DNA from 2 places in the Sulfitobacter sp. M368 genome. Region 1 is predicted to be linked to the other one. Evidence: riboswitches for the same ligand, from Rfam matches in the RefSeq annotation. Region 1 holds a riboswitch; the other holds the start of a gene.

Region 1 (8,016 bases):
ATGGACCGGGGCCGCGAGGGCGAAGACGAAATCGTATAGGTCCGGTGCACCGTGCCGCCCGGCACAGGAAGTTCAAGCGTCAGAAACTGCCCCGGTTGATAGTCGAACAGCGCACCAGATGGCGCACGAAAGGTAAAGCTGGCCACATTCGGCATTTCCGGAATGACCGAAACGCATTCCAGCATTTCATCATCGGTCCATGTCCCGCGCATGGGTTTGTTGCTCATATCGTTCATTACGCCTACTCCGCCGCAAGTGATTTAGGGGCGAGCCGCGCGGACAGGGTCGCGCAGTACCAATCGACAAACTGCGCAACGCCGGATTCCTGCGTTGGCGAATAGGGACCGGGTGTATAGGCCGGCGAATTGATACCCTTTTGATTGTCTTCGACAACGCGGCGGTCTTCGTCATTGGTGGCCATCCAGACCTCGGTCAAACGTTTCAGGTCATAATCCACGCCCTCAACCGCTTCTTTGTGCACCAGCCATTTGGTGGTGACTTCGGTTTCCGTCGGGCTCACGGGTGTTACACGAAAGATGATGGAATGATCCGGCAGAAAATGGTTCCACGTCGAGGGATAGTGGAACTTCAGCAAGGTGCCAGCATCATCAAATGGCACGCGGCCCAACCAGCGGCGCACGGCGGTTTTTCCATCCAGAGTATAGCTTTTGGCGCCTTCTTTCAGTGGCATCCGCGCAAGCCGGTATTGGCCACCTGCGTCCAGCTGGAAATCCGACCGGATGCCCGCTGCTTCACAACGATGGAAATGCGCGGCCAAGGCAGGTGGCGTGTCGCCAGCTTCAATTCCGGTGACAGATGGATCATCGGGGAAGGTTCGGCACAGCGACGGATGGTTGCCACCGCAATGGTAGCACTCGCGGTTGTTTTCCCAGACCAGCTTCCAATTGCCATTCTCGATGATCGAACTTTCGAACGCCACCTTGGCATTGCCCAGATCATGGGGTTCCAGATAAGGCGCGGCCAGTTCTGCAAAACTGTCAAAATCGGGCGCTTCGTCCGCCAGACAGATGTAAACCAGCCCAGCCAGCTCGCGGCAGTGCACCGACTTCAAACGATGTTTGGAAGGGTCAAAGTCCGGTCCCATGTCACGCGCCCATAGAAGTGAACCGTCCAGCTCATAGGTCCATTGATGATAGGGGCAGACCAGCTTTGGCGCGTTGCCTTTGGCGGCGGTACAAATCACCGATCCACGGTGGCGGCAGGAGTTGTGGAACGCGCGAATCTGGCCATCCGCACCGCGAACGATGATGACGCGATAGGCACCAACGGTGTGGGTGACATAGCTGCCCGGCTTTTCCAACTCACAGGCCGCGACCGCAAACAACCAATCACGGTAGAAGATCGTTTCAAGATCGGTCTGAAACACCGCCGGATCATTGTAGAACGGTTGCTCCAACGCGTGACCGATCTGGCGTCCCGCAAGCAATGCATTGATATCGTTGTTCATCTTGTGCTTCCCGGCCGCTGGGCGCGGCGTTGCTGGAGCGATCGGCAGCACAGCGCGGGGGTGGGCGCCACAAGGAGGACGTGCACCCAAGCCAGCGCCTGCACCGCCGCCCGCGGATTGACGTTTTGCAAGGCTGGTTTCCGGGCTTGGAAGGTGCCAATGGCACGGTCGCATCGCCTTCCCGAGGTCCTCTCTCAGTGGCGTTTGGTTGCGACCTTCCCTTCCTTACCGTTGCGGGGGCAGCGCCGGATTTGCACCAGCTTCCCAATTCTCCGCCTCCCCCAAGGTTTGAGAAAAGCAGCACCTTACAAGCTGCAAATAATCCGGCCCTAAGCAGTCAGTCGTTTCAAATTGCGACCAATCGAGCGCCCGAAAAGACACTCAGGCAGATGTGGCAGATTCTGAGAAAACCCCACTTGATCAAGAGCGACGAAGAGCGAATCCACACCAGATCTTGTGTTCAGCAAGGCACGATCCCCACATCTAGAGGTGGGCTAAAACAGGAACGTCACTTTGCCGATCAAGCAGCGACACGCCCGGGTCGTCGATCCCCAAAGTTGGTCGGTGAATGACAATTTGCCTGCGGCAGGCAAAGGATTCTCCGAGAAGCGATGCACCCCTTGAACGAGCCGGCACATTGGAATCAGGCGGCAAGCATTTTGTCCCCTGCGAAGGATGCGAGCCAATCAGACGAAGGTTCGCGAAGGCAGATTTGGATAAAATGATTGACGAATTACAAACATGGCTCTTTCTATACCGTCAAATATTTTCCTTAATAGACTGTTATTAGAGAAAAATTTTTCAAACACTTTGATCAACATATAAAAGTCCTGACAAATTGATTGACGTCCATCATTTTACGGCACAACTTATCCCTCACGGTCATCAAGCCTTCGGTGATTGGAGGAGGTCCAATGAAAAATCCGACGCTCCATGACGTCGCGCGGCTGGCTGGTGTCAGCTCTGCGACCGCTGATCGCGTATTGAACCGGCGCGGAAACGTGGCAGAGAAATCTGTCCGAAAGATCGAAAAGGCCGTCGCGCAGTTGGGCTATGTGCGCAACATTGCTGCCGCCAACCTATCCAGAAAACGCGGGTATCATCTGGCGTTTGTCCTGCCGCGCCGTTCGCACGCTTTTTTTGGCCGCATGCATGAACAACTGCAAAAGGCGGCACTGCATCTTAAATCCGCCCGCGTCGCCATTGACGTAATTGAATTTGAGGCTTTTGACGCTCACGCGTTGGAGGTCGCCGTCTCAGGGCTGTCGGAAACGGGTTACGACGGCGTGGCCTTTGTCGGACTGGGCCAGAGAACCGCGGTCAAGCCATTGGTGGCATTGCGCAACTCGGGCGTAAAGGTCGTCTCACTGGTCTCTGACGGCCCTCAAGATTGCCGTGATCATTACATCGGCATTGACAATAAAAAGGCCGGGCGCACCGCCGCACGTCTGGTTGGTATGGGCCACGGTGGCAAAGCAGGCCGCGTGATTGTCACCGCTGGTTCGCTGGATGCGCGCGACCATTCCGACCGGATCGAAGGGTTCACAGCGGTGCTGAAACAGGATTTTCCGAGCATCGAAATCACATCCGTGATCGAAACCAAGGACCAACCCCGCCAGATGCGCGCGTTGTTGTCCGAACGCCTGCGCGGTGACGATGGCTACACGGCAATCTATAATGTCGGCGCGGGCAACGAAGGCTTGGTGGATGCCGTTCGGATGAATGGCCGTGATGGCCTTTCCATCTGCGTGGTTCATGAACTTTCCACTTGTACCCGCGACGCGTTGGAAGACGGCACCATCGACGTGGCCATCGACCAGCGCCCCGAGATTGAACTCAACCGTGCGCTCGCCCTGCTGCAAGCCATTGTGGATGACCTGCCGCCCCCACCGGCGCCGGAGCTGATCCCAGCGATCTACTTGCGTGACAATCTTCCCATTGAGCCGTTTTGACAGAAAGGCCCTTCCCAAATGACCACTTTTTTCGAAGACCTCAGCCCCCTGCGGTTTGATCCAGATGCCAATGGTCTTGCCTTTCGTCATTACGATCCGGACGAAATGATCATGGGCAAGCGGATGGAAGATCATCTGCGCTTTTCCGTGGCCTATTGGCATTCCTTTGCTTGGCCGGGCGGTGATCCGTTTGGCGGCCAGACCTTTGAACGCCCTTGGTTTGGCGACACGATGGATTTGGCCCGGATGAAGGCCGACGTGGCCTTTGAAATGTTTGACCTGCTGAACGTGCCGTTCTTTTGCTGGCACGACGCGGACATCCGTCCCGAGGGCGCAACCTTTGCCGAGAGTCGCCGCAATTTTGAGGAAATGGTCGATTACCTGACGGGCAAGATGGAAAACGGCAAAACCAAGCTGCTGTGGGGGACCGCCAATCTGTTCAGTCACCGCCGCTTCATGGCAGGCGCCGCCACGAACCCCGACCCAGAGGTATTTGCCTGGTCGGCAGCCACTGTGAAACTGTGCATGGACGCGACCCACAAGATGGGCGGCGAGAACTACGTTCTGTGGGGCGGGCGCGAGGGCTATGAAACCTTGCTGAACACCGACCTCAAGCGCGAACGCCAACAGGCGGGCCGGTTCCTGCAGATGGCTGTCGAGTACAAGCACAAGATCGGGTTCAAAGGTGCGATCCTCGTTGAACCAAAGCCGCAGGAGCCGACCAAGCACCAATATGATTTCGACGTTACCACGGTCTACGGCTTCCTCAAGGAATTTGGCCTGGAGAACGACGTTCAAATGAACATTGAACAGGGTCACGCGATCTTGGCCGGTCATTCCTTTGAGCATGAGCTGGCATTGGCGACATCTTTGGGCATCTTCGGATCCATCGACATGAACCGCAATGATTACCAATCGGGCTGGGATACGGACCAGTTTCCCAACAATGTGCCCGAGGTCGCATTGGCCTATTACGAAGTGCTCAGGGCGGGCGGGTTCACCAAAGGCGGCACCAACTTTGACGCCAAGCTGCGCCGCCAATCCCTTGATCCTATTGATCTCATTGCCGCCCACGCCGGTGCAATGGACGTCTGCGCACGCGGGTTCAAAGCGGCCGCCGCGATGCTGCAGGACGGCACGTTGGAGGAGATGCGCAAAGCCCGATATGCGGGATGGGACACCGCCGGGCACGGCGCCTTGCTGGACAGTGATCTGGCAACCATCGCCGCGCAGGTCGAGGCCGATGGGATTGATCCGCAGCCACGTTCGGGCCGTCAGGAAATTCTGGAGAACATCGTCAACCGCTTCGTCTGAAGCGGCACATTCGGCCGGAGTTACAGTGAAAAAGATCAGAGGTCATGTCGCAGAGCACATGCGCGGCAATCCCAAACTGCGGCAGATATGGGTCATAGGCCCCTGAGCGTCTAAGGCCCCGGTCCAAGCGGGAAATTGAAACAGTCTTGGCCGGCAGATCAAACGGTCAAGATGCCAAGAGATGAAAGAGAAATGATATGTTTTTGGGGCTGGACCTCGGCACCTCCGGTGTCAAAGCGCTTCTGATCGACGAGGCGCAAAACCCCGTGGCCGAAGGGCATGCGCCGCTCACCGTGCAGCGCCCCCACCCCAATTGGTCAGAACAAGATCCTGACACATGGATTTCTGCCTGCGATGATGCCATCGCCGCCGTGCGTGCAACTGCGCCCCGGGCGTTTGCCGCGCTGAAAGGCATTGCGGTATCGGGTCAGATGCATGGCGCAACCTTGCTGGACAAAGCGGACAAACCATTGCGCCCGGCAATCTTGTGGAATGACGGGCGGTCTGGCGCAGAATGCGAAGCCCTGGAGGCCCGCGCCGATTTTCGAGGAATTGGCGGGAATATCGTCATGGCGGGTTTCACCGCCCCGAAACTTGAATGGGTACGCCAGAACGAGCCCGAGATCTTTGCCGAGACCCGCAAGGTACTTTTGCCCAAAGACTACGTTGGTCTTTGGCTGACCGGGCAGCATATGTCGGAAATGTCCGATGCCGCTGGCACGCTGTGGCTCGATGTGGGCAAACGCGATTGGTCCGATGCTCTGCTTGCGGCAACAGGGATGGATCGCAGCTATATGCCCACCCTTGTCGAGGGGTCCGGAGCGGCTGGAAATCTGCGGCCTGAACTGGCCAGTGCATGGGGCGTTGGCCCTGTCGTTGTGGCGGGCGGCGGCGGCGACAATGCCGCGACAGCCTGCGGTCTGGGCATCACCAAACCGGGCGATGCCTTTGTCTCGCTTGGCACCTCCGGTGTCTTGTTCACCACAACGGATCACTATGCCACCAACACGCAATCTGCCGTCCACAGCTTTTGCCACGCGGTGCCAGACACTTGGCACCAGATGGGTGTTATCTTGTCGGCCACCGACAGCCTGAATTGGCTTGCTGACTTGGTGGGCCAATCTGCCAAAGATCTGACAAACGCCATCGACGATCTGCCCAGCGCCCCCTCGCCCGTGACATTCCTGCCCTATCTGTCGGGCGAACGCACACCTCACAACGCGCCCGATGCTTCTGCCAGTTTCCTTGGCCTCAAGCGCCAACACGGGCTGACCGAAATGACCCAAGCCGTGATGGAAGGCGTGGCCTTTGCATTAAGTGACTGTCGCCGCGCCATCGATGGAAGCGGCGCCAAGTTGGAAAGCGCATGGGTTGCCGGTGGCGGCAGCCAATCCAAGGCATGGCTCAACATGATTGCCGCCGCGACGGGTCTGATACTGAAAGTTCCAGCAAGCGGATCACAAGGTGCAGCCCTTGGGGCGGCCCGCCTCGCCATGGCCGCAACCGGGATGAACGATGTATTCCAAACCCCGCAGTTGCAGGAACGTATCACCCCGGACCCTGCCTTGGCCGCAGCCTATGCAGAGCGGCAACACCTGTTCCGTGACGTCTTTCCGGCGCTCCCATAGCGGCAGATCGAGAAAAGCTGCGAAAAAGGCAGCAGCGCCGCTCGCCCGTTAGACAAACCTATGGGTTGCGCCCACCTTTAACCCCAATCGGGCGAATGTGTCTTGGGCAAGTCCCGCGATCTCATCCTCGCTATAGGCGTCCGCGTCATATCTGAATTGCAGCGCACTGCGCCCCGGCTCAAATTCGGCCCGCAGAACCAGCTCATCAAAATCACCCGGATAATGCGGCATAGCAATCTCACTCAATTCCATTGACCAGATGCGAACGGTGCCGTCTGCCGAAGGCTGCGCCACGGCGTCAGGGGGTTGGCGATTGCCATTCAGGGGCATCCGGCTGCCGGTTGTAATCTGGCGGGGATAACTGCCTGCGTCGAGCAACCTGCGGTCCCATGTCCCTTCACGCCGGGCGGCAATCGCCGGCAGATGATCCAAAGTCTCGCGCCATTGCCGCGCATGGTTTTGCGCGGCCTCGACAACCGGTTGACCCTCACGATGCCGAAAACGCATCAAGGGGTGCAACGCATGATGACCCGCGTATTGGAACAGGCGGTTGTCGTGACGTCCGAGGGTTAGCGAATAAAGCACATCCTCAACATCCCCTGCCCGCGCCACAGTCTGTATAAAAGCTGTGTTGGCCAGCATGAACGCCGTTGTGCCCACCGCTTGGGCCTGCGCGTTTAACTGAGCCACCTGATCTGCGGTAAGATCACAAAAGAAGTCAGCACCCTTTTGCCAAGTCAGACCGCCCTGCAAGATGGGCAAGCCGCGTTTGACCCGTCCTATTTTTGGCGGCGGCGGCGCAGGCAATAGCTTCTCTTCCCAAAACTGCTGGGCCAAAGGTCCGCTCATGGCGCGATCCCTGCCCCAACCTTGATAATATGCGGCATAGCCAACGGCTGAGGTCACTATTGGCACCTGAAAATAGAACTTCATAAGATCGTCACGCATCACAGTCATGCCAAAGGCGTCCGTCAGGCAGGCATGAGCACGGAAAACCACAACATCACCAAGATCACCAAATAACAGCAGATCAAGCTGAACCAATTCATGCCCGACAAGCGGCAGAAGGTCGCGTGCATGTCTGTGTGTGATCCCTTCGATAGCCTCTTCGGAGGCACCTGAATAATCATGGACACCGATCCCCGCAGCACGTGCATCTCGAATGCAGCACTTGGGTTTTGCACCATCGAGATCAAGGACCAGACGGGTGACGTCATGGCGCGCACAAAGCTGCGCAAAGGCGCGGCGCAATCTCCGTTCACTCAAACCGGGGCGGACACGCATCGCAATCGAATGGGTTGTATGGGTCAAAAAGTTGCGATTGGCCTCAGGGTGTTGTGCAAGCAGAAGGTTGAAATGTTGCCACGCCGTTAGAGGGAATGTCTGCATGCGGTGTTTAGGGCCTGTGAACAATCAAAGGTCATTTAGAACTGATTTCCATATCTGGCGCAACCGTCCTTGCCCCATGTGGATCTGGCGCTGAATGCCCCTAATGGCCCAGCCCCAAATCCGAGTGCCTGACAGGGTGAATATTCACGGCGAGATGCGATGCGAAGGCAATTCGCGATCCAGAGTTGCCCGATTTGGGAGAGACTTGATGCGAACTTGGCCGGCTGTTGCCAGCGGTCAAGCGCAGGCCAACTGGCCCAACATT
Region 2 (8,016 bases), 810 kb from region 1:
TGCGGAAAATAACGGGGCGTTCGCGCCACGGCACCAGGCCATCATGGGTTGCGGCATAGGCGGCTGCACCGGCAAGGATGTCATCCACATCCGCCTTGGTCAGACGGCCATAGACGTAGCTCCATTTACCGGGTTCGGACAGGGCAATCGCCGCGCCTTGGGAACAGGCCGACAGACATTCAACGCCGATGATCTGTACGCCGTCAGGTGCGCCTTTTTCGATGAGCGCTGCATAGAGCTGCGCGCCGGGGCGCGGGGCGTCTTCTTCGAGCACTTCACCAGCGCGGCAGGTGGTGCAAACATGCAGTGTCGTGGTCATGGGACTGACCTTTCAAATTTCGGCGGCTGGCGAACGGCCTAGCCCACCGATGTGATCGGGGCAAGCGGCCCCTAGTCCACCGTCAGCGTCGTGCTGGCGGAAATGGCGGTGCCGTTCACCGACAGGGGCCGGTGATCGTTGCTGTTCAATGTGACCTCGACCGTGACTTCGCCCTTGGGCAGGCTGGCGATGTGCAGCCAAGGGCCATAAACGCGGCCCAATTTCTCACCGTTGATATAAACATGCGCGTGCCCCTCACCCGGTACATGGCCAAGGCTGGCTTGCTGCGGGGCATAGGCAAAATTGCTGGTGATGATGTGCAGGTTGTGGCCGGCCATCGGGTCAGCGGTCAATTCCATCGCAACCGTTGGCGCATTTGCGGCAGGCAGGTCGATGGGCGTGTCATGCATCATTTCGTGGTCACTGCCGCTGCCGTGCCCCATGGCTGCATGATCCATCGCGCCGCCATGGGCGGACGGGTCAGCATGGTCATGGCCGTCAAATGTGACGCCGTTTCCGGCGGCGATCGAGAAACCCAGACCGCCACCGAAAACGAGACCTATGACAAAAAGAGAAAGCGTGCGGCTCATGTCACTCTTGCCCTTCGCGCTGCCAGAAATACGCCGCAAAAGCACCCAGCATGACCCACGCCGCCAAGCCAACGCCCAATGCACGGGCGGCAAACAAGGCACCGATTTCGGTTGGAACCGGTCCGGAGAAGCTGTCAGGTTCCGGTGCACCGACCAGGTGAGGCGCGGCCAACAGGGCTGCAGCGATCAAGATCATGACCGGCGAGCGCCCGAATGCGATCAACCAAAGAGCAACCGCCGCGGCGCCCACGGTCGCGAACCACCAGATTTGACGCGCGGTCACGTCAGCGGCAGCAACCCCCGGCACCTCGGGGGCAAGCGAAAAGCCAGGGGCAAGATGGAAAGCGACAAAACCGGCGACCCCCCAGAGGATTCCCCAACGGGCCGTGATGGGCGTGCCGCGCTCTTCGGCAAAGCTCATTGCGCCGATCAAGATCAGTGCGTAGCCGGTATAGGTGAGCATCGTGAAGATCACGCTGAGGCCATCGCGCATCAGGTCAAATCCCGGCAGTTCCGGATGGGCGCTGACGGCTTCGGCACCAAAGTGAACGAGATCGCCGCCTTCATAGAGTTCGGCATGCAAAAGAACAGGCTGTACAAAAACAAGCTGTAGAAGACCGGTCAAAAGACCGGCCGCGGCACCGGCAAAAACGGCGCTGATGATAAAGCGGGACAACATAGGAACCTAAATCCTTGTGGTAGAGCGCCTGTGGCGCGAGATGCGGGATTTAGGAAGCGGATGCCATAACGCAAAGAAAGCAGCCGCTGAACGGCCGCCACTCCAAGCAATCAGAATACGGAAACGCCAAAAACCCCGCGAAGGGAAGACTATCTCAGCGGCTCACCCAACAAGGTGAGGCCGCAGAAAACCTGAACGCAATCGCGTTTAGTGGCAGGGAAAGCCTGTGGCGTGGCGGACATCATGTGCCGCATCGTGCAGGGCAGCTGCCTGAACGTGGCCGGTCAGGGTGATCAGTGCCACACCCAGTGCCACTGCGAAAACTGCAGGAACAAAACGGGATGTGCTGATTGCGCGTGTCTTGGTTGTTGTTGTCATCTTCTTTTTCTCCTTACCGTCACACCCGACGGCATATTGCGTTTCATTTGCTTGGCAGGTCTCCTGGCTCGCGGGTCGTGGCCTTTGCCCGCCTTCCCCGTCCGAGGACGAGTGGCATGTTGGGCGCAGGCTCACCGCTTACAGTCGCGGGGGCGGCTTCGGCTTCGGATCGAGGAGGATCCTTACTGAATTCCCTGTTCGGTTCCACGCCCAGATTGGACGCGCTTCGGAACACCAAGCCCGGCGAATGTCGCATTTGACCAGATCGTTGGCAAGGTAGATTTGCGACAAGCCAACAGCCTAAAACGCATCTTTGCTGGCCTTATCGGTGGAATGTGCAGATAAATCTCTCCACGGGCACTGCGCCACGCGAATCGTGCCCGCCAGAACGGAGCCCTATGCACCTCAGCCGAACGACCCTCGCGATATGTTATTCATTGATCGCGCTTGTCCTTTTCGATTCCATGGGATTGATCATCAAATACCTGTCCGGCCCCTATGGTGCGGCGGAACTTTCGGCATATCGCAACCTCTTTGGCCTGATCCCCGCCGCGATTGCGCTATGGTCCTCAAGAGCATGGCATCAAGCCGGGCGGCGTTGGCATCTGCGGCAATGGAAACTGGCCTTGTTTCGCGGGTTTGTTCTGACCTTTGCGCAGTATTTCTTCTATCTTTCCCTTGGGTTGCTCAGCTTTGCCACCGCATCGACCATCACTTACGCCAATGCGTTGTTCATGGTCGCACTCGCGGCCGTTTTGTTGGGTGAAAAGGTTGGGCCGGTGCGGTGGGCAGCCGTTCTGGTGGGTTTTGTCGGTGTGATTTTGGTGGTCGGCCCAGGGCGCGATACCTTTACCCCAGCCGCACTTTTGCCCTTGGCGGCGGCGGTCTGTTATGCGCTCACCGGCGTCACAGCACGGATGATGGACGCAGATGTGCCAACGGGTTTGATCAACCTTTATTCATCGGCATTGGCGGCAATCGGGGCGCTTTTGCTTGCGGTGCTGACAACGGGTTTTTCGCCGCTCAGAGACACCGGTGACCTGATCTGGATCGGCGGGATGGGCGCCTTTGGCGGTACCGCCGTTTTGTTGCTGATCGCCGCCTACCGCATGGCCGAACAAAGCGATCTGGCCCCGTTCAGCTATTTCGGTATCCCCATCGCTTTTGTCTTTGGCTGGGCGTTCTTTGATGAAACCCCATGGGGCGAACTTTTCCCCGGGGCGTTGTTGATCATCGTCGGCGGGTTGCTGATCATCTGGCGCGAACGGCGGTTGAGGCAGGCGGAAGGGGATTAAACCACCACATCCTCTGCCGCCTGTTCCCCGACGCCAAAAACGCGCTTGTATCGGTCGATCTGGTCTTGCGGTCCCATGGCCTTGTTCGGGTTGTCCGACAGTTTGACCGTGGGATGCCCATTGGCCGACACCGCCTTGCAGACCAGCGAGAACGGCGCAAGCGCGTCATTGGGCACCAGGCCCCGAAAATCATTGGTCAACAGCGTACCCCAGCCGAATGATACTTTTACCTTGTCCGCAAATTGCGCGTGCAGGGTGCGGATCTTGTCCACGTCCAATCCGTCCGAAAAGATCACCCGTTTCTCCAAGGGGTCTTCACCGCGTGACTTCCACCAATCAATCGCCGTTTGCGCGCCGGTTGCCGGATCGCCGCTGTCGATGCGGATGCCGGTCCAGCCCGCAAGCCAATCTGGCGCATTGTCGAGAAAACCCTTGGTGCCGTAGGTATCAGGCAAAATAATCCGCAGGTTGCCTTCATGCTCATCATGCCAATCGGACAGAACGTCATACGGTGCTTGGGCCAGCGCGGCGTCATCTTTGGCCAAGGCCGCGTAGACCATAGGCAGCTCATGGGCATTGGTGCCGATCGCCTCAACTTCGCGGCTTTTGGCAATCTTGCAGTTTGACGTGCCGGTGAACGCATCTCCAAGACCTTCGTGCATGGCCTGCACACACCAGTCCTGCCATAGATAGGAATGCCGGCGCCGCGTGCCAAAATCGGCGATCGACAGATCAGGAATATCGCGCAGAACCTCGATCTTTTCCCAAACGCGGGTCATGGAACGGGCATAAAGCACCTGCAGTTCAAACCGGCCCATTTCATCGAGCACGGCACGGCCGCGCAGTTCCATCAAGATAGCAAGGGCGGGAATTTCCCACAGCATGACCTCGTGCCATTTCCCCTCAAAAGTCAGCTCATATTGATCGCCGCGCCGCTCAAGCTGATAGGGCGGCAGGCGCAACCCCTCGAACCATTCCATAAACTCGGGGCTGAACATCTGGCGCTTGCCATAAAAGGTGTTGCCGCGCAGCCAGGTGCTTTCCCCCCGGCTCAGCGACAGAGTGCGCACATGATCCAGTTGCTCGCGCAGCTCCGCCTCGTCAATCAGTTTGGCCAGTGGCACATGTTTGGACCGGTTGATCAGACTGAAAGTGACCTGCGTGTCTGGCTTGTTGCGAAAAATCGACTGACACATCAATAGCTTGTAAAAGTCGGTGTCGATCAGGGACCGGACAATCGGGTCGATCTTCCATTTGTGGTTCCAGACGCGGGTTGCGATATCGACCATGAGAGGCTCCGACAATTAGGTTTGTCGGTTAAAGCAAAGCCGGGCGGCACTGGCAAGCAGGCTCAGCGCGGTTCATGGAACCTGCTCGGCGTCGATGCGACACAGGTTCCCGCGCAGGGGGCATTGCATTTTTTCAACTCACGGTGATAGGGCTGCCACATTATTCCCCTATTGATCCGACAGAGTGCGGATACCCCAATGCCTGAGCGGCGTTCTGAAAGGCAGGTTTATGGATCAGTTCGATGTTATCCGGCTTGGCACTGTTGTACTGGCGTTTGTCGGCTATTTCGCTTGTCTTGCCCGCTTTGGTCTGATCACCTTGATCCTCACGGCGCTGTTCGGTGCCTATTTGTCCCAGTTTTATCCGCTCACCGGGGTCTATCAGCCCTATTGGATCGGCGCGACGTTGTTTGTGTTGATCCTCGCCCTTGGCGCGCGGCTGGGCAAAACCCGTACTTCGGCCCAGGACCGGTCTGCACCACAAGGTCCGCAACCTGACAGCAAGGAAATCGTCATTGACGGCACCAACGTCCTGTATTGGGACGGGGAGCAGGCCGAGCTGTCCACGTTGTGTATGGTCGTGGATGATCTGCGCCGACGCAGCTATGCACCGTTTGTCTTTTTGGATGCCTCCTCCCGGCACCATCTGAACGACACATCCATGACCGAAAAAAGCTTTGCAAAGGCGCTAGGCCTTCCGCAAAGCCGTGTGCGGGTGTGCCCGGCCAAAACCGAAGCGGATGCCTTCATTCTGAAATTCGCCCGAGAGCAATCCCTGCCTGTTGTGTCCAATGACCGTTTTGGCGATCGGCATGAACAGACCCGCGGACTGAAGCTGGTCAAAGGGATCATCGCACGGGGCAAGCCGATTTTTGAGGGACTTTAGGTTCAGGCTCCTAGGCCAGCGTCACACCGGCCTTTTCCATACCCTCAATCGCAGCGGCCAATGATCCATCCAGATCAATCGCGCGGCACAGATCGCGGCGCACGGTCACGTCAAAGCCAAGGGTCGCGGCATCCACTGCCGAGAAGTTCACACAAAAGTCCAACGCCAGCCCGACCATGGTCAGCTCGGAAATGCCACGCGTGCGCAGATATCCTTCAAGACCAGTGGCTGTCCTGTGATCATTCTCAAAGAACGCGGAATAGCTGTCGATGGCCGGGTTATACCCTTTGCGAATGATCAGATCGGCACGGTCTTGCTGTAATTCCATATGAAACTTCGCGCCCATGCTGCCCTGAATGCAATGGTCCGGCCAGAGCACCTGCGGCCCATAGGGCATCTCGATCATGTCATAGGGGGTCTTGTTATCGTGGCTGGAGGCAAAGGATGAATGCCCCGCCGGATGCCAATCCTGCGTGAGAATCACCGCATCAAAATCCGCCATTAAAGCGTTGATCCCCTGCACGATCAGATCCCCCTCTGGCACGGCGAGGGCACCACCGGGGCAAAAATCGTTTTGCTGGTCGATCACGATCAGGGCTTTCATGGCGGATTCCTTTGTTTTTAGGCCGTGCTAGGGGGAAACTAGCTCAGCCCCCTCTTGCAGAACAGCCCCCCAAAGCCGTAATTGCAGGCCATGTATATTATCGCTGCTCTTTACCATTTCACCCGGTTCGATGATCCGGCTGCGTTGAAACCTGCCTTGCTTGAGCTTTGTCTCGCACAGGATGTATCGGGATCATTGTTGTTGGCCCGCGAAGGGGTGAACGGCACCATTGCCGGCCCTCGGGCAGGTATTGATGCAGTGATCGCCCATCTGAAGGCCCTCCCGGGGTGCAAGGATCTGGAGTGGAAAGAAGCCACCAGTGATCGTGCGCCATTTGGCAAGATGAAAGTGCGCCTGAAGAAAGAGATCGTGACAATGGGTCAGCCCGATGTCGATCCGCGTGCAAGTGTCGGGCACTATGTCGATCCGCAAGACTGGAATGAGCTTATCCAAAGCCCCGATGTGGCAGTAATCGACACCCGCAACGACTATGAGGTGGCGATTGGCACCTTTGACGGTGCGGTTGATCCCCAGACCAAGACCTTTGGCGAATTTCCGGCCTGGTGGGAGGAGAACAAGCACCGGTTCCACAACAAGAAAGTCGCGATGTTCTGCACGGGCGGCATTCGCTGTGAAAAATCCACCAATTACCTGCTCGGCCAGGGTGTTGAGGAGGTTTATCACCTCAAGGGCGGTATCCTGAAATATCTCGAAGAGGTGCCCCAGGATGAGAGTACCTGGAACGGCGAATGTTTTGTTTTTGACAACCGGGTGAGCGTTGGGCATGGGCTGGCTGAAGGGCCGCATGTTCTGTGCCACGGATGCCGCCAGCCTATTCTGCCGGAAGATATGAAACGGCCGGAATATGAGATGGGCGTGAGCTGCCACAAGTGCCACGACAAAACATCAGACTGGGACAAAGAGCGGTTCCGCGAGCGCCAAAAACAGATCCGGCTGGCCCACGAACGCGGCGAACTGGCCTGATCGGCGGCACCGTCACCTGATTTCCGGCGTGAAATGGGGGCCAGCCCCCATCGCCGCTGCGCGCCGATTCCCCCGGAGGTTTTTCTGGCCAAATGAAGACAAAAGCGCCTTTTTCTTCATTTGGCCCTTAAACCTCTGGGGTCCGGGGCAAAGCCCCGGGTGTCTGCTGCAGGCTCAATGGGTTGGATATCTAGGCCGTTACTGCGCCGCGCGGCGCACGTGGCTTGCTGCGCAGCAAGAGCCATAGCATGATTGCAATGTTCAGGCCGTTCCACAGAATGCCATTGATAAAGGCCAGATGGTAAGATCCACTCAGGTCGTAGATCTGGCCCGACAGCCATCCGCCCAGCGCCATGCCCATGATGGTCGCCATCATCACAAAGCCGACGCGCGCGCCAGCCTCCCGCGCGGGCATATATTCGCGAACGATCAAAGCATAGCTCGGCACGATGCCGCCTTGTGACAGGCCAAAGACCAGACTGACCACATAAAGCGAGACCAGTCCGCCCGCAGGCAGGTAGAGGAACAATGCAAGGCATTGCAACGTGGACCCGATCAACAGCGTCCGCACTCCGCCAAGCCGATCCGCCAGCAACCCTGAGACCACGCGTGAGCCAACCCCGCCGAGCAACATCAGCGACAGCATCTCGGCCCCAACAACCGGGCCGAACCCCAGATCAACGCAGTAAGACACGATGTGAACCTGCGGCATGGACATCGCCACGCAACAGCCGATCCCGGCCAGCCCGAGAAGGTACTGCAACGCACGCGGGCTGAGCCCGGATGATTGTGCGTTCAGGGATGAGGCCAATTGCGCGGCCTCATGGGCGGCCTTTGAAACTTGACGCCGCAGGGCCAGGGCCAGCGGGATCACCCCGATCAGGGTGGCAACCGCCATCACTTGATACACCGCACGCCAGCCGCTGTCTTGCAACACGCCCGCCAGCAGCATCGGCCAGATTGCACCGCTGAGATAATTGCCGCTTGCGACC

The links. A riboswitch is a leader RNA that binds a small molecule or an ion and turns the genes downstream of it on or off. The one in region 1 is predicted to bind cobalamin.
Region 2: linked by a shared signal. The riboswitch ahead of K3754_RS18575 (CbtB-domain containing protein) and the one ahead of K3754_RS03735 (aromatic ring-hydroxylating dioxygenase subunit alpha) in region 1 are both predicted to bind cobalamin.

What each region holds. Positions count from the first base shown of each region.
Region 1 is NZ_CP081113.1:720,318-728,333, reverse strand. It holds gene K3754_RS03740 (hybrid-cluster NAD(P)-dependent oxidoreductase) at 1-236, opposite strand, end outside; gene K3754_RS03735 (aromatic ring-hydroxylating dioxygenase subunit alpha) at 242-1,468, opposite strand; cobalamin riboswitch at 1,582-1,791, opposite strand; gene K3754_RS03730 (LacI family DNA-binding transcriptional regulator) at 2,383-3,420, shown strand; gene xylA (xylose isomerase) at 3,439-4,734, shown strand; gene xylB (xylulokinase) at 4,932-6,362, shown strand; gene K3754_RS03715 (condensation domain-containing protein) at 6,411-7,751, opposite strand.
Region 2 is NZ_CP081113.1:3,765,105-3,773,120, forward strand. It holds gene K3754_RS18560 (DUF1636 domain-containing protein) at 1-319, opposite strand, end outside; gene K3754_RS18565 (hypothetical protein) at 391-909, opposite strand; gene K3754_RS18570 (CbtA family protein) at 911-1,588, opposite strand; gene K3754_RS18575 (CbtB-domain containing protein) at 1,796-1,966, opposite strand; cobalamin riboswitch at 2,002-2,220, opposite strand; gene K3754_RS18580 (DMT family transporter) at 2,365-3,261, shown strand; gene pncB (nicotinate phosphoribosyltransferase) at 3,258-4,550, opposite strand; gene K3754_RS18590 (NYN domain-containing protein) at 4,780-5,436, shown strand; gene pncA (bifunctional nicotinamidase/pyrazinamidase) at 5,447-6,040, opposite strand; gene K3754_RS18600 (rhodanese-related sulfurtransferase) at 6,131-7,024, shown strand; gene K3754_RS18605 (CynX/NimT family MFS transporter) at 7,215-8,016, opposite strand, start outside.